DNA from 2 places in the Nocardioides proteolyticus genome. Region 2 is predicted to be linked to the other one. Evidence: riboswitches for the same ligand, from Rfam matches in the RefSeq annotation. Region 2 holds a riboswitch; the other holds the start of a gene.

Region 1 (14,251 bases), on a different contig from region 2:
CGCACCACCCGGTGGTCGTCCGCGGGCTGCGCCACGACGCGGACGCGGAGCGGCCGCACCTCGTGCTCGAGCACGTCGAGGGGCCGAGCCTGGCGCACCTGATCCGGAGGCACCGGCGGCTGTCGCCGCAGCAGTACCTGCCGCTCGCGATCGACCTCGCGTCCGCGCTGCACTTCTTCCGCCACGCCGACGTGTGCCACCTCGATCTCAAGCCGAGCAACGTCGTGATGGGCGCACCGGCCCGGCTGATCGACCTGTCGGTCGCGCGGTCGGCCGAGCGCGCGGCGGAGATCACCGGCAACATCGGCACCGACGCCTACATGGCTCCCGAGCAGGCCGCGCCCGGTCCGTACGGGCGGCCGGGGCCGGCGAGCGACGTCTGGGGCCTGGGGTCGACGCTCTTCCACGCGGTGGCCGGCTACCGCCCGTTCCCGGAGGGCGACCCGGGTGCCGAGGAGCCGTCCGCACGGTTCCCCCAGCTGCTCGTGCCGCCCGCCGAGCTGCCGCCCGACGTCCCCGCCGTGGTGGCGAAGGCGATCCACGCGATGCTGGAGCCCGACCCGGCCGACCGGCCGCTGCCGCATGAGGTCGCCGAGGCGCTCGAGCCGGAGCTGGCCGCCCTGCCGAAGCCCCGGCTGAGCTGGAAGGCGCGGCCCTGACCCTGGGCCGCCTGGTTCGGCAGGGCTCCGTGGGCCGCAGGACTCACCGGTCGAACCGGTAGCCCATCCCGCGGACCGTGCTGATCGACCGGGCGCCGAGCTTCCTCCGCAGGTAGCCGACATAGACGTCGACCACGTTGGACCCGGGGTCGAAGTCCAACCCCCACACGTGATCCAGGAGCTGCTCGCGGGAGAGGACCTGGCCGGCGTTGCGGAGGAAGATCTCGGCCAGCGCGAACTCGCGGGCCGACAGCTCGACCTCCCTCCCGCCCACGGTGGCGCGGCGGGTCCGCAGGTCCAGGCGCACGCCTCCGGCGTCGAGCGAGGCCGGGGCTCCCGCGCCGTCGGCGGGGACCGACTGGCGCAGCCGGAGCCGCACCCGCGCGCTGAGCTCGGCGAACCGGAAGGGCTTGGGCATGTAGTCGTCCGCGCCACCCTCGAGGGCGGTCACCGTGTCGGCCACCGAGTCGCGCGCCGTCAGCACGATGACCGGCACCCGGGAGCCCTGCGCGCGCAGCTGGTCGAGGACCTCGAAGCCGTCCACGCCGGGCAGCCCGATGTCGAGCACCACGAGGTCGAACTCGCCGGACAGCGCGTGGTCCAGTCCCGCGGGGCCGTCGGCGGCCACCGTGGTCTGGTGGCCCTCGGCACGCAGGCCCTTGGCGATGAAGGAGGCGATCCGCTGCTCGTCCTCCACGATCAGGATGCGGGCCATCGCGCCTCCTCGGCACCGTCTCGGAGAGCGCCGTCGGCGGGGCGGACGACGGGCACCGCCACGACGAACCGCGCTCCGGAACCGGCCGGCACGTCGGGGTCGACGTACGCCCGACCGCCGTGGGCGTGCGCGATCGCGGCCACGATGGAGAGGCCGAGGCCGAAGCCCTCGTCGCCCGGGGGTACGACGGCGCGCCCGAAGCGCTGGAAGATGCGGCTCCGATCCTCGGGGGCGACGCCCGGCCCGCTGTCGTGGACCCAGCACGCGAAGGTCGTCCCCGTGACCGCGGCTCCCACCGCGATCCGGTCCCCTCGGCGGGTGTGCTTGACCGCGTTGTCGGCGAGCGCGAGCAGTGCCTGGGTGATCCGCTGCCGGTCGAGCACCAGCTCCTCGGGGAGCCCCTCGGGCGGCAGGTCCAGCACCCAGTCACGGTCGCCGAGCGCGCGCGACTTGCCCAGCGCGGCCGCGACCAGCTCGCCCGGGTCGGTCGGCTCGAGGGAGAGGAAGTCGGGACGGTCGCTCTTCGCCAGCAGGATCAGGTCGCCCACCAGGCGCGACATCCGGTCCACCTCGTCGAGCAGCAGCGCCCTGGTCTCCGCCACCTCGCTCGGATCGGCGGAGTCGAGCAGCTCGAGATGGCCTCGGAGAACGGTGAGCGGGGTGCGCAGCTCGTGGCCGGCGTCGTCGAGGAACTGCCGCTGGCCGTCGAACGCCGCCTCCAGGCGCGCCAGCATGCCGTTGACCGTGCGGCTGAGCGCCGTGAGGTCGTCGTGCCCGGTCTCGGGGATGCGCCGGGAGAGGTCGGTGGCCCGGATCTCGTCGGCCGTCTCGCGCAGCACGCGCAGGGGCCGCAGGAGCCGCCCCGACTGCCACGCGGCAGCGCCGGCCACGATCAGCAGGGAGAGGAGCGCGACGATCGCGTACGTGCGCATCGTGTCCTGCAGCTCGGCGCGGTCCTCGTCCAGGTAGGCCACGACCAGCAGGGCACCGGTCTCCCGGCCCTGGGTGACCGGCTGGCTGGTGATCCGGACCTCGCCCCGGTCGGTGTCGATGCGCGTGGAGCCGCCGGCGGTGACCAGCGGCCGGGCGGCCGTCTGGAACGCGGGGTCCTGGGGGAGGTCGTCCTGGTGGGCCTGCGGGAACTGGTAGCGCGGCTCGCCGTCGTACCAGGCGACGAGCAGCTCGTCGTCGTCGGGCACGTTGCGCTCGAGGAACCTGCGGAGCAGCGATTCCACGTCGAACGGCCGGCCGGTCTGCGGGTCAACGCCCTCCCGCTGCAGCGCCTCGAACTCCTCCAGCTCCTGCTCGACCTCGCGCTGGACCGACTGCTCGATCCGGCCGCGCTCGACCACCTGGACGATCACGCCGGCTCCTGCGAGGGCGGCGGCGACGAGCACGGCGACGGTGAGGGTGATCCGCGTCCGGACCGAGATGCTGGGGCGCCGGGGTCGCTCAGTCGTCGTCCCCGTCGTCCCCGTCACCCCCGTCGTCGTCCCCCTCGTCGTCATCGTCGGTGTCGTCCCTGTCGTCCCTGTCGTCGTCTCGGTCGCCGCGCTGCCGGTCGTCCCGGCGGTCCCGGTCGTCCCGGTCGTCCCGGTCGACACGGTCGTCGTCACGGGGGACCGGCTGGGGCCGAGGGGCCGGGGCCTCGCCATTGTCGTCCGCGGAGTCGCCGCTGCGCTCCTCGGCCCGGTCGTCGCGGCCCCGGCGCTCCCGAGGACTCCGAGAGGGGGCCGCGGTCGACGGCGTCGCGGAGGGTGCGGTGTCGTCGAGCTCGATCGGGGCCCGGGCCGGGGGTTCGTCGCTCGCCGCGCTCACCAGCGACCCGGCGACGAAGCCACCGAGCGGCAGCACGACGGCGAGGGCGACGAGGGCTCTGGTGAACGTGCTCATGGCGGACACGATCCTGCCCGATGGTGGGGCACGGGTGAGCCCGGGATGAGAGGTCTCTCATCTTCGGCGGCGGAGCCGCTCGGCGCAGCGGACCCGCCGCTCGTCGTACGACGTCCCGGGTCGGGCGGCCGTCCGAACCAGCCGCTCCTAGAGTGGCAGGAGTCACATCCGGCCATCCCAGGAGGCGCCCCGTGTTCGTACCGTTCAGCGTCAACGACTTCCTCGACCGGGCCGTGCAGGTGTACGGCGACCGGGTCGGCGTGGTGGACGAGCCGACGCAGCCCGCGGCGAGCCAGGGAGAGCTCGCCTACCGGCAGGTGGGTGAGCTGGCGCGGCGGCAGGCCGCGCGGCTCGACGAGCTGGGCATCGGCGTCGGTGAGCGGGTCGCGGTGGTCAGCCACAACAGCAGCCGGCTGCTGACCTCGTTCTTCGGCGTGAGCGGCTGGGGACGGGTGCTGGTACCGGTGAACTTCCGGCTGCGGCCCGACGAGGTCCAGTACATCGTCGACCACTCCGGCGCCCGCGTGCTCTACGTCGACCCGGAGCTGGAGGACTCGCTCGCCGAGGTGACCTGCGAGCACAAATTCCTCCTGGGCGACGACGACGCGCTCTACGCGGCCCCGGGCGCCGAGCCCAAGGACTGGCAGCCGGACGAGGCGGCCACCGCCACGATCAACTACACCTCGGGCACCACGGCGCGGCCGAAGGGCGTGCAGATCACCCACCGCAACATCTGGGTGAACGCCCTGACGTTCGGGCTGCACGCCCAGATCAGCGACCGCGACGTCTACCTGCACACGCTGCCGATGTTCCACGCCAACGGCTGGGGCATGCCGTTCGCGATGACCGGCATCGGCGCGCAGCACGTCGTGCTCCGCAAGGTGGACGGCGCCGAGATCCTGCGCCGGGTCCGCGACCACGGCGTGACCGTGATGTGCGCGGCGCCCGCCGTCGCGGCCGCCGTGCTGGACGCCGCGCAGGACTGGGACGGACCGATCCCCGGGCGCGACCGGGTGCGGATCATCATGGCCGGCGCCCCGCCGCCGACGAAGACGGTGCTTCGGGTGCAGGAGGAGCTCGGCTGGGAGTTCATCCAGATCTACGGCCTGACCGAGACCTCGCCCCTGCTGACCTTCAACCGCAGCCGCGCCGAGTGGGACGACCTGCCGGCCGAGGAGCGGGCGCAGCGGCTCACCCGCGCCGGAGCACCCGCGTTGGGCGTCCGGCTCGCCATCGACCAGTCCGAGGAGGGCGCCGGCGAGGTGCTGGCCCGCTCCAACGTGGTGCTCGAGGGCTACTGGGAGCAGCCCGAGGAGACGGCGAAGGCGCTCGCGGACGGCTGGTTCCACACCGGGGACGGTGGGTTCCTCGGGGACGACGGGTACCTGACGATCGCCGACCGCAAGAAGGACGTGATCATCACCGGCGGGGAGAACGTCTCCTCCATCGAGGTCGAGGACGCGCTGTTCTCCCATCCGGCGGTGGCCGAGGTCTGCGTGATCGGCGTGCCGAGCGAGAAGTGGGGCGAGACGATCAAGGCTCTCGTCGTGCTCACCGGAGACGCCGAGCCGGGCGCCGAGACCGAGGCGGAGCTGATCCGCTGGTGCAAGGACCGGCTGGCCGGCTACAAGGCTCCGACGTCGGTGGAGTTCCGCACCGAGCTGGCCCGGACCGCGACCGGCAAGCTGCAGAAGTTCAAGCTGCGGGCGCCGTACTGGGAGGGCTACACCCGCCAGGTGAACTGATCGGCGGGCACCAGCGTCGCCTCCCAGCCGGCTGACCGCCAGCGGTCGACGGCTGCCGGCGCCCAGGCGGCGGCGTCGTCGGCGGCTCCGGCGACTATGTCGACCTTGGTCGCCACCCCGGTTCCGGGGCCGGCGACGGGTTCGGGCAGCGGGTGGCCGCTGATCGGGTCCACGCCGCCCACCGCGTCGACGCACGTCGCGCGGGACAGGCCGATCCCGAGGCGGCGCTGGTGGAGCGTCAGGCTGAGCGCCGCGACACCGGCCTCCTCGTAGCCGACCAGGGACAGGTCGTCCGGCGGGTGCACCGACGACTCCCGCGCGTAGCGCACCGACCGCAGCAGGTCGCGACCGTCGACCCAGTGCGGCACGACGACCCGGAAGCCGCCGCGGCCCGCGATCCGGGTCGCCAGGGCCGCGACCCGGTCCGGCTCCGAGCGCACCAGCGGGTGCCACAGGAGGAGGGTGTCGGCGTTCGGATGTCCGTGCACCGCGACCTGGAGGCCGGGCGCCTGCTGCGTGCTCACACCGATCACCGTAGGCTGAGCGCCCACACGCCCGTGGAGCAGGAACCCGGTGCAAGCCCGGGGCGGTTCCGCCACTGTGATCCCTCTCCGTCCCCGGACGGCTGGGGAGAGCCAGACACTGGCCGCGGCGCGTCCGACCGATGAGGGGCGAGAACCCCGAGGAGGAGCCCGTGCGGGTTGCACTTCTGTCCACGTCCGACACCGACCTGCTCTCGGCCCGCGCCAGCGGGGCCGACTACCGGTGGGCGAACCCGTCGCGGTGCGAGGTCGCCGACCTGACCACGCTCGCCGCCGGCAGCGACCTGGTCGTGGTGCGGCTGCTCGGCTCGCCGCAGCAGTACGACGCCGAGCTGGCCGCGGTCCGCGCCGCCGGACGCCCGGTCGTGGTCCTCGGTGGCGAGCTGACCCCCAGCGCGGAGCTGATGGAGGAGTCGACCGTCCCCGTCGGGGTCGCCGCCGACGCGCACCGCTACCTCGCCGAGGGCGGGCCGCGCAACCTGGCGCAGCTGCACCGCTTCCTCTCCGACACCGTGCTGCTCACCGGCGAGGGGTTCGAGCCGCCGGAGGTGATCCCCGCTTGGGGCCTGCTGGAGCGGCCGGCGCGCTCGACGTCGGCCACGGCGACGGCCCCGCCGTCCGCGCGGGTGGGCGTGCTGTTCTACCGCGCCCACCACGCGAGCGGGAACACCGACTTCGTGCACGCCCTCTGTGACGCGATCGACGCAACCGGGGAGGCCGTCGCCGTTCCGGTGTTCGCGGGCTCGCTGCGGGCCGCGCCCGACGAGCTCTACGACGCCCTCGGCGACCTCGACGCGCTCGTGGTGACCGTGCTCGCCGCGGGCGGCACCGTGCCGGCCGCCGCCAGCGCGGGTGGCGACGACGAGACCTGGGACGTCGAGCGGATGGCCGCCCTCGACATCCCGGTCCTCCAGGGGCTGTGCCTGACCAGCAGCCGCGCCGAGTGGGAGGCCTCCGACGACGGCGTCACCCCGCTGGACTACGGCAACCAGGTGGCGATCCCGGAGTTCGACGGGCGGATCAGCACCGCTCCGTTCTCCTTCAAGGAGGTCGACCCCGACGACCCGGCCGGCCTGCCGTCGTACGTCGCCGACCCGGAGCGGTGCGCCCGGGTCGCCGGCCTCGCCGTCGGCTACGCCCGGCTGCGCCACGTGCCGAACGCGGACAAGCGGCTCGCGCTGATGCTCAGCGCCTACCCCACCAAGCACTCCCGGGTCGGAAACGCCGTCGGCCTCGACACGCCGGTCTCCGCGGTCCGGCTGCTGCGACGGCTCCGCGACGCCGGCTACGACCTCGGCGCGGACAACGACGTCGCTCGCGTCCTGACCATGGCCGACGACACCGAGGCCGGTGACGCGCTGATCCACGCGCTGATCGCCGCCGGCGGGCAGGACGAGGAATGGCTGACCCAGGCGCAGCTCACCGACGCCCACGTCCGGATCGGCAAGGCCGACTACGACGCGTGGACCGCCGGCCTTCCCGCCGACCTGCGCGAGGAGATGGTCGAGGCGTGGGGGGAGTCGCCCGGGTCGCTGTTCGTCAACGACGACGGGGAGATCGTGCTGGCGACCATCCGGGCCGGCAACGTGGTGCTGATGATCCAACCGCCGCGCGGGTTCGGGGAGAACCCGGTGGCGATCTACCACGACCCCGACCTGGCGCCGAGCCACCACTACCTGGCGGCGTACAAGTGGGTCGAGCACGGCTTCGGCGCGCACGCCGTGGTCCACCTCGGCAAGCACGGCTCGATGGAGTGGCTGCCCGGCAAGAATGCGGCGCTCTCGGCGTCGTGCGCCACCGACGCGGCGATCGGCAACCTGCCGCTGATCTACCCCTTCCTCGTCAACGACCCGGGAGAGGGGGCGCAGGCCAAGCGCCGGGCGCACGCGACCATCGTCGACCACCTGGTGCCGCCGATGGCCCGCGCGGAGAGCTACGGCGACATCGCGCGGCTCGAGGGGCTGCTGGAGGAGTACGACAAGATCTCGGCGATGGACCCGGCCAAGCTGGCCGCGATCCGGGGCGAGATCTGGACGCTCATGCAGGCAGCGCAGATGCACCGCGACCTCGGGCTGGAGGACCGCCCCGAGGACGAGGAGTTCGACGACTTCCTGCTGCACGTCGACGGCTGGCTGTGCGAGATCAAGGACGCCCAGATCCGCGACGGCCTGCACGTCCTCGGGCAGGCGCCCGACGGCGAGGCCCGGGTCAACCTCGTGCTCGCCATCCTGCGCGCCGCGCAGGTCTGGGGCGGGCAGGCCAGGTCGGTGCCCGGCCTGCGGAGCGCCCTGGGTCTCGCGGCCGACGCGCCCACCACCGAGGTGGACCGGGTGGAGGCGCAGGCCCGCGAGCTGGTCGAGGCGATGGAGAAGGCCGGCTGGGACCCCGAGCGCGTCGACGACCTGCACGCCGACGCCGACGTGCGGACGGTGCTGCGGTTCGCGGCGACCGAGGTCGTGCCGCGGCTCGCCCGCACGACCGACGAGCTCGACGCGGTGCTGCACGCGCTCGACGGCGGCTTCGTGCCGGCCGGGCCGTCGGGATCGCCGTTGCGGGGCCTGGTCAACGTGCTGCCGACCGGCCGCAACTTCTACACCGTCGACCCCCGCGCCGTGCCGTCCCGCCTCGCCTGGCAGACCGGCCTGGCGATGGCCGACTCGCTGCTGCAGCGCTACCTCGACGAGGAGGGCCGCTATCCCGAGTCCGTGGGCCTCTCGGTCTGGGGCACCTCGGCGATGCGCACCAGCGGCGACGACATCGCCGAGGTGCTGGCGCTGCTGGGCGTGCGGCCCGAGTGGGACGAGGCGTCGCGTCGGGTGACCGAGCTGGTCGTCGTACCGCTGGAGGAGCTGGGGCGGCCGCGGGTCGACGTGACCGTCCGGATCTCCGGGTTCTTCCGCGACGCCTTCCCGCACGTGGTGGCGATGCTCGACGACGCGGTGCGGATGGTCGCGGCGCTGGACGAGCCGGACGAGATGAACTTCGTCCGCGCCCACATGCGCGCCGATCTGGCCGAGCACGGTGACGAGCGGCGCGCGACCACCCGGATCTTCGGCTCCAAGCCGGGTTCGTACGGCGCCGGCATCCTGCAGGCGGTGGAGTCCGGCACCTGGCGCGACGACGCCGACCTGGCGGAGGTCTACACGGCCTGGGGCGGCTTCGCCTACGGCCGCGACCTCGACGGGGCGCCGGCCGCCGACGACATGCGCACCAACTACCGCCGGATCAAGGTCGCCGCGAAGAACATCGACACCCGCGAGCACGACATCGCCGACAGCGACGACTACTTCCAGTACCACGGCGGCATGGTCGCCACCGTCCGCGCGCTGACCGGCGCCGACCCCAAGGCCTACGTCGGCGACTCCACCACCCCCGACGCCGTCCGGACCCGGACCCTGCAGGAGGAGACCAACCGGGTCTTCCGGGCCCGCGTGGTGAACCCGCGCTGGATCGGCGCGATGCAGCGTCACGGCTACAAGGGCGCCTTCGAGCTGGCGGCCACGGTCGACTACCTCTTCGGCTTCGACGCCACCGCCGGGGTCGTGCACGACTGGATGTACGAGTCGCTGGCGAAGGAGTACGTCCTCGACGAGACGAACCAGGAGTTCCTCCGCACGTCCAACCCGTGGGCGCTGCGCAGCATCGTCGAGCGGCTGCACGAGGCCGCGGAGCGGGGCCTCTGGGCGGAGCCCGACCCCGAGGTCCTCGCGGACCTGCAGGCCGCCTACCTCGAGGTCGAGGGCGACCTGGAGGACCGGTGAGCCCGTCGGTGAGCGCCTCGGCCGCCGCGTCGGTGCGCGTGCTCGGCTTCGGCATGGGGCCACAGCACGTGACCCCGGAGGTCGCCTCGGCGCTGCGCGGGTGCGACTACGCCGTGGCGGTGGAGAAGCGCGCGGACGACCCGCTGCTCGCCGTACGCCGCGCGGTGTGCGAGAGGCACGGCGTGGAGCTGGTCGTGGTGCCCGACCCGGAGCGCGACCGGTCGCCGGGACTGACCGGCGAGGGGTACGGACGCGCCGTCTCCGACTGGTACGACGCCCGGCTGGCGGCGTACCGCACCGTGCTGGAGGAGCGGGGCGGCGTGGCCGCGTTCCTGGTCTGGGGCGACCCCTCCCTCTACGACGGCACGATCCGCGTCGTGGAGGCGCTCGGCGTGCCGTTCGACGTGCTGCCCGGCATCAGCGCGCCGCAGCTGCTGGCCGCGCGGCACCGGGTGGTCCTGCACGAGGTCGGCCAGCCCGTGCACGTGACCACCGCACGACGGCTGCGCGACGACGTGGCGGCGGGCCAGGACAACCTCGTCGTGATGCTCACCTCCGGCGTCGACCTCGACGGCCTCGACGACTGGCAGGTGTGGTGGGGCGCCAACCTCGGCGGCACGGGGGAGCGGCTGGTGAGCGGGCGGGTCGGCGACGTGGTCGGCGAGATCGAGGCCGGGCGCGCGGCGGCCAGGGCAGAGGCGGGCTGGGTGATGGACCTGTTCCTGCTGCGGCGGGTCGCGTGACCGCCCTCCTCGTCGCCGGCACCACCTCCGACGCCGGCAAGAGCATCGTGGTGACCGGGCTGTGTCGGGCGTTCGCGCGGCGCGGGATCAAGGTGGCGCCGTTCAAGGCGCAGAACATGTCCAACAACTCGATGGTCGTGGTCGACGGCGCGGGGGACGCCGGCGAGATCGGGCGCGCGCAGTGGGTGCAGGCGCTGGCGGCGGGAGCCGAGCCCGAGGTGGCGATGAACCCGGTGCTGCTCAAGCCCGGGAGCGACCGGCGCAGCCACGTGGTGCGGATGGGCCGGCCCGACGGCGAAGTCTCGGCGCGCAGCTGGGTCGACGGCCGGGCCCGGCTCGCCGAGTCGGCGTTCGCCGCCTTCGACGACCTCCGCTCGCGTTACGACCTCGTCGTCGCCGAGGGCGCGGGCAGCCCGGCGGAGATCAACCTCCGATCCTCCGACTACGTCAACCTGGGCCTCGCCCGGCACGGCGACGTCCCGACCGTCGTGGTGGGCGACATCGACCGCGGCGGCTGGTTCGCGGCCGCCTACGGCACGCTCGCCCTGCTGGAGCCGGCGGACCAGCGGCTGGTCGCGGGGTTCGTGGTGAACCGGTTCCGCGGCGAGGAGGCGCTGCTCGCGCCCGGCCTGGCCGACCTCGAGCGGCGCACCGGGCGGCCGACGTACGGCGTGCTCCCGTGGCACCCCGACCTGTGGCTCGACTCCGAGGACGCGCTCGACCTGCAGGGCCGCCGCGCCGCGGCCGAGGCCGGCCGGCGGGTCGCCGTGGTGCGGCTCCCGCGGATCAGCAACTTCACCGACGTCGACGCGCTCGGACTGGAGCCGGCCCTCGACGTGGAGTTCGTCTCCGACCCGCGTCGGCTCGCCGACGCCGACCTGGTCGTGCTCCCCGGCACCCGCTCCACGATCGCCGACCTCGCCTGGCTGCGCGAGCGAGGGCTCGATGCGGCCATCACCCGGCACGCGGCTGCCGGACGGCCCGTTCTCGGCATCTGCGGCGGCTGCCAGATGCTCGGCCGCCGGATCGACGACCCGCACGGAGTGGAGGGGCCCGCCGGTGCGTCGGTCGAGGGTCTCGGGCTGCTCGACCTGGTCACCACCTTCGCCGCGGAGAAGACGCTCAGGCTGGTCGAGCCGTCGGGCTACGAGATCCACCACGGCCGGGTCGAGGGGGAGCAGCAGCGCGGTCCGGTGACCGGGACCATGGTGCACGGCAGCCTCGAGGACGACCCGACACGCGCCGCCTACCTCGCGGCCGCACTCGACGTGGCCTCCACCGCGTCGTTCCCCGCCGCTCGCGCCCGCCGCCTGGACCTGCTGGCCGACCTCGTCGAACAGCACCTCGACGTCGACGCGCTGCTCGCCCTCGCCAGCGACGGCGTGCCTGCGCTCCCGACGATCACGGGGCGGCTCGGATGAGGGTGCTGCTGCTCGGCGGCACGGCCGAGGCCCGCGAGCTCGCGGCGCTGCTCGTGGCCGACGGCGTGCCGGTGACCTCCTCGCTCGCCGGTCGGGTGGCCCGGCCACGGCTGCCCGTCGGCGACGTCCGGATCGGCGGCTTCGGCGGGGTGCCGGGGCTCCGCACCGCCCTTCGCGACTACGACCTCGTGGTCGACGCGACCCACCCCTTCGCCCAGGGGATGACGCGCAACGCCGCCGCGGCCTGCGCTGCCGAAGGCGTCCCGCTCCTGCGGCTGGAGCGGCCCGGCTGGGCCGACCGGAGCCGACCGTCGTGGACCTGGGTCGACACGCACGAGCAGGCCGCCGACGTCGCCGGCGAGCTGGGCCGGGCGCCCTTCCTCACCGTGGGGCGCCAGGAGCTGGCACGGTTCGTGCCCCGCCTGCACGGGCGCCCGGTGCTGGCGCGCGTGGTCGACGTGCCGGACCTGGTGCTGCCGGAGGCATGGCGGCTGGTGACCAGCCGCGGGCCCTACTCCCTCGACGGCGAGCTGGCCCTGATGCGCGACCACGGCTCCGACGTGCTCGTCACCAAGGACTCCGGCGGCAGCTACACCTGGCCGAAGCTGGAGGCCGCCGACGAGCTCGGCGTCCCCGTGGTCGTCGTACGCCGGGCGCCGGGACCGGAGGGCGTGCCGGCCGTGCACGACGCCGGTGCCGCCCACCGGTGGGTCCGCGAGCTCTGCCCCTGACTCCCCGGCCCGCTTCCGCCCCGCTCAGGCGCCGTCCGCCGGGCGGAACTCGTGACCGTGGCGCCCGTCGTGGGTGCGCCGGTCCTCCTTGAGCTCGGACTCGTAGAGGTGGCGCTTGCCCTCGACCAGCGCGTCGCGGGCGTCCTTCTCGAGCCGCTTGAAGGTGTCGTAGTAGCCGTCGTCGTACTCCTCGACGATCTGGAAGGTCCACCGGCCCTCCAGCACGTTGCGCCCGACGAGCTCGCGCTCGAACCGCTCGGCCAGCTCGGTGTGTCCCGCCTCGCGGAGCTGCTGCACGCCCTTGCCGAGGGTGAAGTCGGCGGTGCCGCTGAGCCGGTGGAACGTGTAGAGGTGGCCCCGGGCGATCTCGATCGCCTCCAGGGCCTCGGAGATGTTGCCCAGTGCCTCGACGGTCAGGTCGTCGACGCCCTCCGGCCGGGTGTGCGCCTCATCGCTCGTCATGGAGCGATCGTGACAGACGGCGGAAGCCGAGCACGGCGGTCACGGCGACGGTGACGGCGCCGCAACCCACCCGTCGCGCCAGGCGACGCGCCCGGCCCAGGTCACCGGGACCGGGCGGCGGGCCGTCGCCCAGCACCGCACGGTGCTCGGTCCGCTGCGCGTCGGGTGGACCGTAGACGTTGGTGCCGCCGAGCCGGACGCCCAGCGCGCCCGCGAAGCTCGCCTCCACGGGCCCCGCGTTCGGGCTGGGGTGGCCCGCCGCGTCGCGCCGCCAGGCCCGCAGGGCGCCCCGGTGGTCGGGCCCGAGCACGACGGCCAGGGCGGCGGTGAGCCGCGCGCCCGGGAGGTTGAGCGCGTCGTCGAGACGTGCCGCGGCCCAGCCGAACCGCTCGTAGCGCGGGCTGCGGTGCCCGACCATCGCGTCGAGGGTGTTGGCGGCGCGGTGACCGAGCAGCCCCGGGACCCCCGCCAGGGCGCCCCAGACGAGCGGCGCGACCACCGCGTCGGACGTGTTCTCGGCCAGCGACTCCACGGCGGCGCGGACCACCTCCGACGCGTCGAGCCGCGTCGTGTCCCGCCCGACGAGATGGGTCAGCCGCACCCGGGCCTCGGGCAGCCGGTCGTCGGCGAGCAGCCGGTCGACCGCGGCGCCCTCACGGTCCAGCGAGGTGCCGCCGAGCACGGCCCACGTCGCGGCGGCGGTGAGGAGCGTGTGCGGCACCGGGCGTCGTACGCGCTCGGCTGCGAGGCCCACCGCGACCGCTCCGCCGACCAGCACGGCCACGTGCACCACCCCCGCGGGCCGGCTGTCCCGCCACAGCCGACGCTCCAGCCGAGCCGCCACCGTGCCGAAGACGGCGACGGGGTGGCCGCGCCGCGGATCGCCGAGCAGCAGGTCCGCGGCGTAGCCGAGGACCAGGCCCGCAGCGCGGCTCACCGATCCGTCACAGGGAGGCGGCGAACGCCCGTCGCTCCGCCTCCGCGGCCGCGCGGTCGTGCAGCCGGCCGACGAGCACGGTGAGGGTCACGCCGATGGCCGCCCAGAGGGCTCCCAGGGTGAGCAGGGCCGAGCGCCGGAAGTACCAGAGCGTGTCCGCCGGGAACGCGCCCACCTCGTTGACCGTCGGCAGCAGCCAGCCGGTCACCGACACGACGACCAGGTAGCCACCGGCCGCGAGCATGGCCGCGGTCCAACCGTTGAGCCGAGCAGCGAGCCGGGTGGCGAGGACGACCATCGCGATCGCGGCGAGCACCGAGACGAGCAGCAGCCCGAAGTACGACGCCGTGCGGCCGCCGATCGTCTCGCCGCTGCCGACGGCCGGCGGGGTCGCGGGATACTTGGCGAACGGGACCAGCGCGACGGCGACGAAGCCGATCAGCGCGACCAGAGCCGTCGTACCGCGTGCGGAGAGCCCCGGCAGCCGGCCCACCGCGGCGGCCGCCGCCAAGGCGGTCATGCCGCCGAGCGCGGTGCCGATGGCGAGCGTTCCGGTGAGCAGACCCCAGCTCTTCTGGTCGTCGCGCGAGATCTCGACCATGCCCGGCTCGGCGTGCTCGTCGTCTGCTGTCGCCTCGTCGC
Region 2 (14,251 bases):
CGGTCGCGGCGCTGAACGCGGGGACCCCGGGCACCACCTCGGTCTCGAACCGCTCGCGGAACCGGTCGAGGAGGTACATGGAGGACCCGTAGAACAGCGGGTCGCCCTCGGCGAGGAGCACGACGTCGCGGCCGGCGTCCAGGTGCGCCGCCAGCCGGCCCTCGCACTCCTCGTAGAAGTCGGCGAGCGCGCCGACGTAGCCGCCGGGGTGGTCGGTCGCTCCGGTCGTGACCGGGTAGCGGAGCTCCTCCTCGACCGCCGCGGCCGGGATCAGGTCGGCTGCGATGCGCCGGGCGTGGGACTGCTTGCGGACGCCGGCGTGGTAGGCGACGACCTCGGCCGCGCCGATCAGGCGCTCGGCCTTGCGGGTGATCAGCTCGGGGTCGCCGGGACCGATGCCCACCACCCGGAAACGCCCGGTGCGACGGAGGCTCTCGCTGCTCATTCGGCCTCCTGGGCGAGTGCGTTGACGGCGGAGGAGACGATCGCGGAGCCACCGCGCCGACCGCGGACCGTCAGGAACGGCACGTCGATGCCGTGCTCGTCGGCGAAGGCTGCGAGTGCCTCCTTGGACTCGGCGGCCCCGATGAACCCGACCGGGCAGCCGACGATCGCCGCCGGGCGCGGAGCACCGGCGAGGAGCATCTCGAGCAGGTGGAACAGCGCGGTGGGCGCGTTGCCGATGGCGACCACAGCGCCGTCGAGATGCGGCTCCCACAGCGACACGGCCGCCGCCGACCGGGTGGTGCCCCAGTCGCGGGCGAGCGCGGGGGTCCGGTCGTCGGTCAGGAAGCAGCGGACCTCGTTGTCCGCGGGCAGCCGGGCGGCCGTGATGCCCATGGCCACCATCCGGGCGTCGCAGAGGATCGGTGCGCCGGAGGACAGGGCGTCGCGCGCGGCGGACACCAGGCGCGGGTGGATCACGATGTCGTCGACCAGGTCGGTCTGGCCGCTGCCGTGCACCATCCGTACGGCGACCTTCTCGGCGTCGGCGGGCACCCGGCTGAGGTCCGCCTCCCGGCGGATGGTGGCGAACGAGTCGACGTAGATCGCCGGCCCGTCGGCGATGTAGTCGAAGCGGCGCGGTGGCCGGGTCGGGTCCTGGAGCCGCTCGGTCACCGGACCACCTTCCTCTCCTCGGGCACCAGCACGCCGTGCCACGGCGTGACCACCACCTCGGGTGCGCGCGACGCCCAGTGCGCCGCGAGTGCCGCGTCGATGCCGCCGTCGCCGACGGCCACGTGCTCCCCGCCGGCCACGGGGCCGTGCGGGAGCGCCGGGGTGGAGACCTCCGCCGCGGGCGCGGCGCGCGTCACCGGGGTCAGCGGCTCCGCGAGCTCGTCGACGTGCCACGGTGCGCCCGGACCGTCGCCGCGGACCGCGAGGAAGCGGCGCGCCAGGCCGGCCAGCGCCTCCGCGGCGGCGGCGAGGGGGACGACCGGCCCGTGCCCAGCACCGATCACCAGCTGGGCGGCGTGGCGGTCGAGCGCGACCAGGCCGAGGTCGCGGTGCCGGTCGGCGAGGTCGCCGCGCCCGTCGTCGAGGGTGAAGAGGAACCGGCCCGGCAGGCCGGCGAGCTCGTCGTCGGCCAGCAGCAGCCGGTCGAGCTCGCCGACCACCGGACGCAGGTCCGCACGGCCGCCGGCGATCCCGGTCTGCGGGGAGCAGAGCACGTTGCGGGCACGGTCGTGGGACCGGGACGGCAGCACGCCGGTCGCCTCCACCGCGGCCAGGGCCGGCTGGGCGAGCCGGTCGGCGTCCAGAGGCATGCCGCGCAGCTGGAGGTTGGCGCGGCCGGTGACCCGCACCCGCCCGTCGCCGTACCGCTCGGCGACGGCGACCAGCGCCTGGAGGGAGCCGGTGGCGATCCGGCCGCCGGGCAGCCGCACCCGCACCAGGCCACCGTCGTCGGCGGGCCAGGGGTGCACGACACCGGGGCACCGGTCGGGTCGGTTCCGGGCGGCGCGAACGCCGGATGCCGGGGTCATCGCTGTCCTTCGAGGTCGGGGCTCGGCGCGTTGCCCTCTCTTGACCTCACGGCGGGTGCCGCAAGGGCCAGCAGGTCTTCGGACTCGGGATCATCCGGTGCGGAGCGCCTTCCCAGGTCCCGCGGGCGGGACCCAGTGACTGCATCGATCGCGTTGCTCCGCCCGTCACCCACACCGCTGCGCGTCAGTCCCGGATTCGCACCGGGTTCCCTGACCACCAACTTCTGGAGGTCGACTGGCGCGGGCAGCGTACCAAGCGGGGCCGGGACCGGGCACCAGTAGCCTGACGGCCATGCCGGCCCTCAAGGACGTCCTCGACCTGATCCACGCCTGGTACCCACCGGAGACCGCCGAGGACTGGGACGCCGTCGGCCTCGTGCACGGCGACCCGGAGCAGCAGGTGCGCAAGGTGCTCCTCGCCGTCGACCCCGCCCCGGCGGTCGCCGCGGAGGCGGCCGACTGGAAGGCCGACCTGCTGCTGGTGCACCACCCCCTCTTCCTCAAGCCCGTGCACGGCTTCCCCGCGACCACGCCGAAGGGCCGGACGCTGGCCACGCTCGCCGGGTCGGGGTGCGCCCTGCTGACCGCCCACACCAACGCCGACGCCGCCACCGGCGGGGTCTCGGAGGCGCTGGCGCAGGCGCTGGGGCTCATCGACCTCGCGCCGATCATCCCGGCGGCGGGGGAGGCGGTCGACAAGCTCACCGTCTTCGTCCCTCGCGACGCGGCCGCGCCCGTGCGGGCCGCGATGGCCGAAGCCGGCGCGGGCCGGATCGGCGACTACGACTTCGCGTCGTTCACCAGCGCGCCCGGCGAGGGACGGTTCCGCCCCCTCGACGGCGCCAACCCGATGATCGGCACCGTGGGGGAGCTGGAGACCGTGGAGGAGGTGCGGGTCGAGGTCGTGCTCGCGCGCCACCTGCGGGGCCCGGTGGTGCGCGCGATGCTCGCCGCGCATCCCTACGAGGAGCCGGCCTACGACGTCGTGGAGCTCGCGGACCCCGGCGTGCTCACCACCGGCACGGGCCGGGTCGGTGCCGTCGCCCCGGCGACGCTGAGGGAGTTCGCCGAGAACGTGGCGGCCGTCCTGCCGACGACCGCGCACGGCGTCCGGGTGGCGGGCGACCCCGACCGGATGGTCAAGCGGGTGGCCGTGTGCGGAGGCGCCGGCGACTTCCTCCTCGACCGGGTGGCCGGCCTGGACGTCGACGCCTACCTGACCAGCGACCTGCGCCACCACCCGGCGGCGGAGTTCGTCGAGAGGGGCGGTCCGGCCCTGGTCGACGTCGCACACTGGGCCGCGGAGTGGACCTGGCTCCCCGTCGTCGAGCAGCGCCTGAAGCAGGCCCTGGGTGACGCCGTGGAGACCCGGGTGAGCACGACTCCGACGGACCCCTGGACAATGACCCTGTGAAGGCACCGGTGGCAGAACGCGTGGAGACCCGATGAAGGCCGACCCCGCGGCGCAGCTGCGGCTGCTGGACCTGCAGGCGCTCGACGCCCAGGTCGACCACCTGCGCCACCAGCGGGCCAACCCGCCCGAGGCCGCGGAGATCGCCGAGCTGCTCGGCAGGCGCGCCGACGTGGACGGACGGCTCCGCGACCAGCGGATCGTCGTCGACGACCTCGCCGCGGCGCAGGCGAAGGCGGACGCCGACGTCGAGCAGGTGAAGGCGCGGCGCAAGCGCGACCAGGACCGGATGGACTCCGGTGCGATCGCCAACCCCAAGGACCTCGAGCGGATGCAGCACGAGCTGCAGACCCTCGAGCGCCGGATCTCGGCCCTGGAGGACGAGGAGCTCGAGGTGATGGAGCAGCTGGAGGAGGCGCAGTCCGCCCTGGCCGAGCTGACCACCGCCCTCGACCAGATCGACTCCCGGCTCGGCGAGCTGACCGGCGCCCGCGACGAGAAGGTCGGTGCCCTGGACGCGGAGGCAGCCTCGGTCTCCGCCGGGCGCGGCGCACTGGTCGCCGACCTCCCTGACGACCTGCTCGCCCTCTACGAGCGGCTGCGCGCCAGCAAGGGCGGGGTCGGCGCGGCCGAGCTGCGGGCCCGCCAGTGCGGCGGCTGCCGGCTCAGCCTCGACCCCGCCGAGATCGCGCGGATCCGGACCCTCCCCGAGGACGAGGTCGTCCGCTGCGAGGAGTGCCAGCGGATCCTGGTGCGGACGTCGGAGAGCGGCCTCTAGTGGCGCAGCCGGGTCGTCGTACGGTCCTCGTCGAGGCCGACGGCGGGTCGCGCGGCAACCCGGGACCGGCTGCCTACGGCGCGGTCCTCAAGGACGCCGCCACGGGCGAGGTGATCGCCGAGGACGGCTCGACGATCGGCGTCGCCTCCAACAACGTCGCGGAGTACTCCGGCCTGATCGCCGGCCTCAAGCTGGCCACCGAGCACGCCCCCGGCGCGACCGTCGAGGTGCGGATGGACTCCAAGCTCGTGGTGGAGCAGATGAGCGGGCGGTGGCGGATCAAGCACCCGTCGATGGTGCCCCTGGCGGAGGAGGCCCGGCGGCTGGCGCCGGAGGGCACGACCTACACCTGGGTCCCGCGGGCACAGAACGCCCACGCCGACCGGCTCGCCAACGAGGCCCTCGACGGCACGCGCAGCGGCGTCAGCCTGCCCGGCGACGGGCTGCCCGACGAGCCCGAGTCGCTGGTCGAGGAGGCGGAGAGCCCGTCGGCCCGGCCCGGCGCGCCGACCACGGTGGTGCTGGTCCGCCACGGCGTCACCGCCCACACCTCGGCACGGCGGTTCTCCGGGGGACTGGGCGGCGACAACCCCGGCCTCTCGGACGAGGGCCGGGCACAGATCGCGGAGGCCGCCGCCTGGCTGCGTGAGCTCCGGGACCGCATCGACGCCGTCGTCTGCTCGCCCGTACGACGCACCCGCGAGTCGGCCGAGGTCATCGCCGCCGAGCTGGGGCTGCCGCTGGAGGAGGAGCCGGGCTTCGCCGAGATGGAGTTCGGCGACTGGGACGGGCTGACCTTCGCCGAGGTCGCGGAGCGCGACCAGGCCGGCCTCGACGCCTGGTTCGCCGACCTCGCCACCGCTCCGCCCGGCGGCGAGTCGTTCCTCGCGGTGCAGGAGCGGGTGCTCGCCGGGCTCGACCGTCTGCTCGCCACCCACCCGGGGCGCACCGTGGTGGTCGTGAGCCACGTGACGCCGATCAAGACCCTGGTCGCGCACGCCGTCGCGGCGCCGCTCGACGCGCTGTTCCGGATGGAGCTGGCGCCGGCGTCGCTCTCGGTCGTCTCGTTCCACCCCGACGTGGCCACCGGAGGCTGGAAGGGCTCGCTCCGGCTCTACAACACGCTGGCCCCGGGCCGCAGGACCCTGCTCGACACCGGCCGCTGGTGAGGCCGCGGCGGCGGGCCGGGCTCAGAGCTCGCTGACCACCACGTCGAGCCGGGTGCCCCTGCCGGTGGGCTGCCCGACCTCCACCGCCCAGCCGAGCCGCTCGAGGGCGCCCGCCAGGCCGGCCGGCGTGCTGGGGTCGGCACCGTCCTCCAGGAGGGCGCGGACGATCCGGCCCTTCGTGGCCTTGTTGAAGTGGCTGACCACCTTGCGAGTGCCGTCGTGCTCGTGGAGCACGCGCACGGTGGCGACCTGCGGCGCGAGCTCCGGACCCGGCCGCCAGAACCCGCCGTAGGTGCCGGACCTCAGGTCGACGAGGAGGCCGCGGCCCAGCTGCTCGGGCAGCACCGGGTCGAGCGCCGCGCGCCAGACGCCGGCCACCGCACCGAGCCCCGGGAGGGACGCGTCGCCGGAGAGCCGGTAGGCCGGGATCCGGTCACCGGGCCGGACCAGTCCGAAGAGGGCCGAGGTGACCGCGACGCGGGCCGCGGCGCGCCGCTTCCCCGACGGGGACAGCGTCGCGATGTCGAGTGCGTCGTAGAGCACGCCGGTGTAGACCCGGTCGGCCCGCGCGGTCGGTGCGTCCGGCAGCGCGGCGTTGCGCTCGACCAGCTCCCGCTGACCGGCGGACAGGCCCAGGACGGCGGCCGCCTCGTCCCGGTCGCCCCGGCAGAGGGCGACCAGTGACTCCAGCACCGTCCGGCGGGTGTCGGTGAGGGCGGGCAGGGACAGGGCGGCCAGGTCGAGCGGGCGCCCGCGCGCCGGCGCCGTCTTCCCCTCGCTCGGCGGCAGCAGGATGAGCACGGCCCAACGATAGGGTCGGCCGCATGCCGAGCAACGTCGTGGTCCGGGTCCGCGCGACCTCCCCGGCGCTGCAGGAGGGGCTGGCGGCGATCGCCGCCGAGCTGGAGCTCCCGTCGGGGTTCCCGCCGGAGGTGACCGCGGCGGCGGAGGAGGCGGCCGCGAGCGTCGTACGCCATGACCTGGACCGCACCGACATCCCGTTCGTCACCATCGACCCGGAGGGCTCGATGGATCTCGACCAGGCGCTGCACATCGAGCGCGCCGGCGACGGCTTCCGGGTCCACTACGCCATCGCCGACGTCGCCGCGTTCGTGCGCCCCGGCGACCCCGTGGACCGCGAGGCGCACCGGCGTGGGGAGACCCTGTACGGCGCGGGCGAGCGGGTGCCGCTGCATCCGCCGGTCCTCTCCGAGGGCGCCGCGTCGCTGCTGCCCGACCAGGTGCGGCCGGCGCTGCTGTGGACCCTCACCGTCGCCGCGGACGGCGACTGCACCGGGGTGCACGTGGAGCGGGCGATGGTGCGCTCCGTCGAGCGGCTGTCGTACGTCGACGCGCAGCGCCAGGTGGACGGCGCCACCGCCGGTGACGTGGTCGGGCTGCTCGCCGAGCTGGGCCCGCTGCGCCTGGCCCAGGAGCGCGCGCGAGGAGGCGTCTCCCTGCCGCTGCCCGAGCAGGAGGTCGAGGAGAGCGGCGGCGGCTTCACCCTGACCTTCCGTGAGCAGCTCCCGGTCGAGCAGTGGAACGCGCAGGTCTCGCTGATGACCGGCATGGCGGCGGCGTCGCTGATGGTGCGGGCGCGGATCGGCATCCTCCGCACCCTTCCCCCGGCCGACCCGCGCGACGTGACCCAGCTGCGCCGTGTCGCGCGAGCGCTGGGCATCGCGTGGCCGGAGCGCCTCGACTACCCGGAGCTGGTGCGCTCGCTGGACCCGGCCGACCCGGCCCACCAGGCCATGGTCGTCGCGTGCACCCGCCTGCTCCGCGGCAGCGGCTACGCCGCCTTCGACGGCGGCCTGCCGGAGCAGACCCGGCACGCCGCGATCGCCGCCGAGTACGGCCACGTCACGGCGCCGCTGCGCCGGCTGGGCGACCGCTACGCGGGCGAGGTCTGCCTCGCGGTGTGCGCCGGCGAGCCGGTGCCTGAGTGGGTCCGGACCGTGCTGCCCAACCTCCCCGGTGAGCTGCAGGAGTCCGCTCGGCGCGCCGGCTCCTACGAGCGCGCCGTGCTCGACCTGCTTGAGGCGGCGGTGCTGGCCGGCCGCGTCGGCGAGGAGTTCGACGGCGTCGTCACCAGCGTCCGCGAGCGCGACCCGCAGGCGGGCGTGGTGCTGCTCGCCGAGGTCGGCGTCGAGGCGCCGGTGACCTCGGAGCGCCCGCTGCCGCTGGGGGAGCCGGTCCGTGCCCGGCTGGTCACGGCCGACGTCGCCGCCCGCAAGGTCGCGTTCTCGGTCTGATGGGCGGCGCGATCGGCAGGGTCCTGGTCACCGGCGGCGTGCGGTCCGGCAAGTCGCGCCACGCCGAGGCGCTCCTCGCCGACGTCGGACCGGTCACCTACGTCGCCGCAGGACCTCAGTACGACGACGCCGACTGGGCCGTGCGGGTGGCCGCTCACCGTGCCCGCCGACCGGACACCTGGTCGACGCTGGAGACGCACGACCTCGCCGACGCCCTCCGCCGGGTTCGCGGTCCGGTCCTCGTCGACTGCCTCGGCACCTGGCTGACGGCCGCGATCGACGAGGCAGGCCTGTGGGAGGCCCCGGTCGAGGAGGCGGAGGCCCACGTGCTCGGCCTGGCCGCCGACGCGGTCGTCGCGCTCGAGGCGGCCACGGCACCGGTGGTGGTGGTCACCAACGAGGTCGGCCTGGGCGTGGTGCCCGAGCACCGCAGCGGTCGGCTCTTCCGCGACCTGCTCGGCGGCGTCAACCAGCGTGTGGCCGCGGCCTGCGACGAGGTGCACCTCGTGGTCGCCGGCCGGGTGCTCCGGCTCTAGGCGTACCGGCCCTCAGGACCAGGTCGACGCGGCGAGGCCGAGGAGCAGGACGGCCAGGGTGACCTCGATCGCGGCGCCGAAGACGTCGCCGGTCACACCCCCGAAGCGGCGGACGGCGTGCACGGTCAGCGCGACGACGGCCAGGGCCGCGACGGCGACGGTCACCGGCCCGCGCACCGGGTCGACGAGCGCCGCCAGCCCGGCCAGCGCCGCCCAGCCGGCTGCCGCGGCGGCGACGGGCACCCGGCGGGCGAAGGTCACCCCTAGGCCGCCGGCCCGCGCCGGCGGCACCACCGAGCTGCACGTGATCCAGAGGGCGGCCCTGGACCCGCACACCAGGGCGCCGGCCACGACCGGGCCGCGCACGCCGTCGGTCCAGCCGGCGAACCACATCAGCCCGGCCGCCTGGGCGCCGAGCACCACGACGAGCGCCACGACGCCGGCCGGTCCGGCGGTGCCGCTCCTCATCACCGCCAGCGAACGCTCCCGGTCGTAGGACGACGTCAGGCCGTCGGCGGTGTCGGAGAGGCCGTCGAGGTGGAGCGCCCGGCTGCCGACGGCGAGCGCCCCGAGCGCGACGAAGGCGACGGCGAGCGAGGGGACGTCCAGCCGGCCGCCGAGCCAGCAGATCACCGCGACGACGACGCCCAGCGGCAGCACGGCCAGGGGAGCGAGCAGCAGCGCGCCGGTCGCCGTACCGGGTGTCACCGTCAGGACCGGGGGCACGCGGACCGCGGTGAGCATGCCCACCGCGAGGCGCAGGCTCCGCCCGACGTGTGCGAGCGTCACGACGGCGGCATCAGCTCGGAGAGCAGCGCGACGTCGCGGAGCAGGGCGACCGCCGAGCGCAGCACGGGCACGGCGGCCACCGCGCCGGAGCCCTCGCCCAGGCGCAGCCCCAGGTCGAGGACCGGCTCGATGCCGAGCTTGTCCAGGGCCAGGGACTGGGCGGGCTCGGTCGAGCGGTGACCGGCGGCGAACCAGGCCCGGGCGCCGGGCGCCAACCGTTCCGCGGTGAGGGCACAGGCCACGGACATCAGCCCGTCCAGGAGGACCGGCACGCCGCGCTGGGCCGCCTCCACCAGGTAGCCGACGGTGGCGGCGAGGTCGGCGCTGCCCACGGCCGTCAGCGTCTCCACGGGATCGCCGAGGCGGGAGCCCGCGCGGTCCAGCGCCTGCTGGACGACGTCCTGCTTGTGGGCCAGCACGGCGTCGTCGACGCCGGTGCCGCGGCCGGTCACCTCGACGGCGGGCAGGCCCAGCGCGGCGGCGACCAGCGCGGCCGCCGGCGTGGTGTTGCCGATGCCCATGTCACCGGAGAGCAGGAGCTGCGCACCGGCGTCGATCTCCTCGCGGGCCACGGCACGTCCGGCATCCAGCGCCCGCGTCGTCTCCTCGGCCGTGAGGGCGTCCTCCAGGTGGATGGCGCCACTCCCGCGCCGCACCTTCCACGCCTGGACGTCGGGCGGCACCCCGTCGAGCTCGTCGTCCACGCCGAGGTCGAGCACCCGCACCTGTACGCCGTGGGCGGCGGCCAGGGCGGAGACGCCGGCACGCCCGGCGACGAAGGTGCGGACCATCGCGGGCGTGATGGCCGGGGGGTAGGCCGAGACGCCGTGGGCCGCCACACCGTGGTCGCCGGCGAAGATCACCAGCCGCACGTTGCGCAGCTGGTCCGGCGGGACGCGTCCCTGGGTCGCGCACAGCCACACGGCGAGCTCGCCGAGGCGGCCCAGCGCACCGGCCGGCGTCGCGAGCCCGCCCAGGCGCTCGGTGGCCGCCGCGGTGACCTCGGGGTCCGGGGGAGTGCAGGCGAGAGGGTGGTCCATGGGGGGAACCTATCGCCAGCAGGCCGCCCCGAGCGTCAGACGGTCAGCGCCACCAGCACTGCGAAGACCAGCAGCAGCCCGAGCACGAGCAGGATGCCCGAGAGCTCGGACACCTCGGTATGGTCCTCCACCTCAGGAATGTTCGTCGTCATGTGATTCCCCCATCTCCGATGACCAGCGACGGCCCCTCTTCCCCAGGTGCCGGTCCGCTCTCGGTTGTGTCGATCCCGTCGGGGCGGGGCCCCATCGCCCCGACTCCCGTCACGCGGTGACCGTCCGGCTGTGCCAGGCTGCCGCCATGTCCGAGGCGGCCGGCCACTCCGTGCTGGTTGTTCCGGTACCCGCCCTGGAGGCCTGCATCCGGGGCCGCTGGCAGCACTACGACGCGACGTGGGTCTCATCGGACCCGGCGTTCACCCACGCGCACGTCACCGCCCTCGCCCCGTTCCTGTCCCGTCCGTCCGTCGCGGACCTGGCCCGGGTCGCGGCCGTCGCGGCGACGACGCCCGCCTTCGGGTTCACCCTCGAGCGACTCGGCCGCTTCGCCGACGGGACCCTCCACCTGCTGCCCGACCCCGCGGCGCCGTTCGCGACGCTCACCGCCCGGCTCTGGGCGGAGTTCCCGGCCTGCCCGCCGTACGCGGGGGAGTTCGCCGACGTCGTACCGCACCTCACCGTGGACCGCGTCGGACCCGGCGTGACCCCGGAGTCGGTACGACGCGAGCTGGCCGACCTGCTGCCGCTGACCACCCGCGCCGAGCGCCTCGAGCTCCACTGGTACGCCGCCGGCGACTGCCACGTGATGGAGAGCTGGCCCTTGCGGGGCTGAACCGGCTGGGCTGGTGGACGGGCTGGCCTGTAAGCCGGGTTCTGTCGAGGGCGACCATCCATCTAGGGCTGCCGTTGCCGACAGCCTCCAGCGGCCTACCCGCACGCTCGGGCGAGCAGCCCTCGGGCGCGTGCTGTCTGGCCTTGCTCCGGGTGGGGTTTGCCTAGCTGCACCGGTCGCCCGGTGCACTGGTGGGCTCTTGCCCCACCGTTTCACCCTTGCCGCCGCTCCGGAGAGCGGAGGCGGTCTGTTCTCTGTGGCACTGTCCCGCGGGTCACCCCGGGTGGGCGTTACCCACCACCCTGCTCTGCGGAGCCCGGACTTTCCTCGGGACCTCGCCTCGCGGCGGTGGTCACGCGGTCGCCCGGCCAGCCCGTCCGCCTCAAGGGTAGAGGAACAACCGCCTCCGGGGGATAGTGGAGGGACCATGACCGAGCCCGAACCCGAGCTGAGCATCCAGGCCCCGGCGATCGTCTTCCCCGGCGCGACGACCCGCCACGAGACCGCCTTCCGCACCGCCCACGACCTGCTGAGCCGCCGCGCGCCGCGCGAGGCGCTGGAGGTGATCGAGCCCGCGCTCGAGGAGGAGCCACATAACCGTGGCCTGCGCACCCTGCGCGCGTGGGCCTACCTGATGCGCGCCCAGCTGCAGCGGGCGACCGACGAGCTGACCGAGCTCGTCGCCGACGACCCGTCGGACTCCTGGGCCCGGCACGCGCTGGGCCGTGCGCTGGAGCGACAGTCGCGACTGGACGAGGCGCTGCCGCACCTCCGGCTCGCGGCTGCGATGACCGGCGACCCCGAGCACGAGGTCGACGTGCTGCGCGTCGAGCGGCTGGCCGGGAAGATCCAGCCCGCGGGCGAGTAGCCAGCGAGTAGGTTGAGGGGCATGGCGTTCTGGTTCTGCCTCAAGCACCACGCGGTCGAGGGCGACGCAGGTTGCCCGAGCAAGGACCGGCTCGGTCCCTACGAGACCGAGGCCGAGGCGGCTCGCGCCCTCGAGAAGGCCGCCGAGCGCACCGAGGCCTGGGACGAGGACCCGGTCTGGAACGACGACCCCGTCGAGGACCGGTAGCCGGTGCCGCTGTCGCGTCGCCGCCGGGTGCGCCCGGTGGCCGTCGACCCCGCCACGGGACGGACCATCTCGCCGTGGCCGTTCGTCGGGCTCGTGCTGGTCGTCTCGTCGTTCTTTCTGTACGCCGCCGCAGGGCTGCTCGCCCCGACGTGGGCGGTGGTGGTGCTGCTGCTCACCTGGGTCGTGATGTTCGCGCTCTGCTTCGTGTGGTGGTCGCGACCGCGGCGGGTGATGGCGCTGGGCGTGCTGTCCTTCGTGTGGTGGTTCGCGGCGATCACCGCCGGCGGGGTGCTCCTCGACTGGACCGCCTGACCACCCTCGGCCCACGCTCGGCACGGCGCCCGCGCTGCGGCATCCTTGGGCCATGGCCATCCACATCACCGACGACCCCGCGGCCGACGAGCTGCTCTCCACGAACCCGTTCGCGCTCCTGGTCGGGATGATGCTGGACCAGCAGTACCCCATGGAGCACGCCTTCCTCGGCCCGCAGAAGGTGGTCTCCCGCTTCGGCAGCTTCGACCCGGAGAAGATCGCCGCCGCGGATCCGGAGGAGTTCGTCGCGCTGTGCTCGACCACGCCGGCGATCCACCGGTTCCCGGGCTCGATGGCCGCCCGGCTCCAGGAGCTGGCCCGGATCGTCACCGAGGAGTACGACGGCGACGCGGCGCGGATCTGGACCGGTGCCGCGGATGCCAAGGAGCTCGCGCGGCGGCTGCAGTCCCTGCCGGGCTTCGGCGCGCAGAAGGTGCGGATCTTCGTCGCGCTCCTGGCCAAGCAGCTCGACGTACGACCGGAGGGCTGGGAGAAGGTGGCCGGTGACTACGCGCTGGACGGCCACCGGTCGGTCGCCGACGTGGTGGACCCGGCGTCGCTCCAGAAGGTCCGGGACTACAAGAAGGCCAAGAAGGCCGCCGCCAAGGCGGAGTGACCCTGCGGATCTCGCCCGCGACAGAGCCGGCGGCGGGCCGGGGGGCGGGCCGGCGGCGGGCCGAATGTCGGCCTCCTTCGGGCAGCGTGGCAGAATGGCTGGGCGGTCTTGACGCCTCCGGGCTTCGCCGCGCCCAAGACCACAAAGCCGTACCAGCCTGACCGGTCCAGCGCCCCGCTGGATGTCGCCAGTATCGAGAGGTGTTCGTGTCCTCGAACCATCGTCCGGTCCCGCCCGCCGTGCTCACGCACCCCTCCATCGTCGCGCTGATCGACCGGGCCGCTCCGGCCGGCAGCGTCGCTGCGGAGGACCTCCGGCAGGCCTTCGCCGCGGCCGAGGTCGCCCCGGCGCACCTGAAGCCGCTGATGGCCCACCTGACCGGCCTCGGTATCTCGGTGGAGCTCGGCAGCCCCCAGGAGCAGCGCGCCGTGGCCGCGTCCTCGGCGCGCAAGACGACCACCGCCACCACCGCCAAGAAGTCGACGGCGAAGAAGGCGGCCGCTCCGGCCAAGAAGGCCCCCGCCAAGAAGGCCGCGGCGCCGGCGAAGAAGGCGGCGCCGGCCAAGGGCGACGCGCCGGCCGACGAGGTGGCTCCCGACGAGGCCGAGCTCGAGACCGTCGACCTCGCCGACCTCGAGGTGGAGGTCGAGCTCGAGGTGGAGGCGCCGGTCGTCGGCCCCGACGGCAAGAAGGTCCTTCCCGACCTGCCGGACGAGCAGTTCGAGAAGGACGTCGCGACCGACCCGACGATCAAGGAGGACGAGAAGGAGGCCTCCTTCGTCGTCTCCACCGCCGACGACACCGACGAGCCCGAGCAGCAGGTCATGGTCGCGGGCGCGACCGCCGACCCGGTCAAGGACTACCTCAAGCAGATCGGCAAGGTCCCGCTGCTCAACGCCGAGATGGAGGTCGAGCTCGCCAAGCGGATCGAGGCCGGCCTCTTCGCGGAGGAGAAGCTGGCCAAGGGCGGCAAGATCTCGGCCAAGCTCGAGGAGGAGCTCGAGTGGATCGCCGAGGACGGCCGCCGCGCCAAGAACCACCTCCTCGAGGCCAACCTGCGCCTCGTGGTCTCGCTGGCCAAGCGCTACACCGGCCGCGGCATGCTCTTCCTCGACCTGATCCAGGAGGGCAACCTCGGCCTGATCCGTGCGGTCGAGAAGTTCGACTACACCAAGGGCTACAAGTTCTCCACGTACGCGACGTGGTGGATCCGCCAGGCGATCACCCGCGCGATGGCCGACCAGGCCCGCACCATCCGGATCCCGGTGCACATGGTCGAGGTCATCAACAAGCTGGCCCGCGTGCAGCGCCAGATGCTCCAGGACCTCGGTCGGGAGCCCACGCCGGAGGAGCTCGCGAAGGAGCTCGACATGACTCCGGAAAAGGTCGTCGAGGTCCAGAAGTACGGCCGCGAGCCGATCTCGCTGCACACCCCGCTCGGCGAGGACGGCGA

What was found. A riboswitch is a leader RNA that binds a small molecule or an ion and turns the genes downstream of it on or off. The one in region 2 is predicted to bind cobalamin.
Region 1: linked by a shared signal. The riboswitch ahead of cobN (cobaltochelatase subunit CobN) and the one ahead of ACPOLA_RS05730 (ferredoxin-like domain-containing protein) in region 2 are both predicted to bind cobalamin.

Annotation. Positions count from the first base shown of each region.
Region 1 covers NZ_JBNBPO030000034.1:599-14,849, reverse strand. Annotated here, with positions in the region: gene ACPOLA_RS17190 (serine/threonine-protein kinase) at 1-659, shown strand, start outside; gene ACPOLA_RS17185 (response regulator transcription factor) at 703-1,374, opposite strand; gene ACPOLA_RS17180 (sensor histidine kinase) at 1,359-2,855, opposite strand; gene ACPOLA_RS17175 (hypothetical protein) at 2,827-3,267, opposite strand; gene ACPOLA_RS17170 (AMP-binding protein) at 3,459-5,012, shown strand; gene ACPOLA_RS17165 (hypothetical protein) at 4,991-5,536, opposite strand; cobalamin riboswitch at 5,532-5,677, shown strand; gene cobN (cobaltochelatase subunit CobN) at 5,677-9,315, shown strand; gene ACPOLA_RS17155 (precorrin 6A synthase) at 9,312-10,058, shown strand; gene ACPOLA_RS17150 (cobyric acid synthase) at 10,055-11,479, shown strand; gene ACPOLA_RS17145 (cobalt-precorrin-6A reductase) at 11,476-12,210, shown strand; gene ACPOLA_RS17140 (hypothetical protein) at 12,235-12,672, opposite strand; gene ACPOLA_RS17135 (cobalamin biosynthesis protein) at 12,659-13,609, opposite strand; gene ACPOLA_RS17130 (CbtA family protein) at 13,617-14,251, opposite strand, start outside.
Region 2 covers NZ_JBNBPO030000007.1:10,604-24,854, forward strand. Annotated here, with positions in the region: gene cobJ (precorrin-3B C(17)-methyltransferase) at 1-445, opposite strand, end outside; gene ACPOLA_RS05725 (precorrin-8X methylmutase) at 442-1,119, opposite strand; gene ACPOLA_RS05730 (ferredoxin-like domain-containing protein) at 1,116-1,928, opposite strand; cobalamin riboswitch at 2,041-2,243, opposite strand; gene ACPOLA_RS05735 (Nif3-like dinuclear metal center hexameric protein) at 2,281-3,402, shown strand; gene ACPOLA_RS05740 (zinc ribbon domain-containing protein) at 3,434-4,177, shown strand; gene ACPOLA_RS05745 (bifunctional RNase H/acid phosphatase) at 4,177-5,346, shown strand; gene yaaA (peroxide stress protein YaaA) at 5,368-6,147, opposite strand; gene ACPOLA_RS05755 (RNB domain-containing ribonuclease) at 6,171-7,601, shown strand; gene ACPOLA_RS05760 (bifunctional adenosylcobinamide kinase/adenosylcobinamide-phosphate guanylyltransferase) at 7,601-8,137, shown strand; gene ACPOLA_RS05765 (adenosylcobinamide-GDP ribazoletransferase) at 8,150-8,926, opposite strand; gene cobT (nicotinate-nucleotide--dimethylbenzimidazole phosphoribosyltransferase) at 8,923-9,966, opposite strand; gene ACPOLA_RS05775 (2'-5' RNA ligase family protein) at 10,265-10,795, shown strand; RNA gene rnpB (RNase P RNA component class A) at 10,810-11,171, opposite strand; gene ACPOLA_RS05785 (tetratricopeptide repeat protein) at 11,223-11,663, shown strand; gene ACPOLA_RS05790 (hypothetical protein) at 11,685-11,870, shown strand; gene ACPOLA_RS05795 (hypothetical protein) at 11,874-12,182, shown strand; gene ACPOLA_RS05800 (HhH-GPD-type base excision DNA repair protein) at 12,235-12,798, shown strand; gene ACPOLA_RS05805 (RNA polymerase sigma factor) at 13,005-14,251, shown strand, end outside.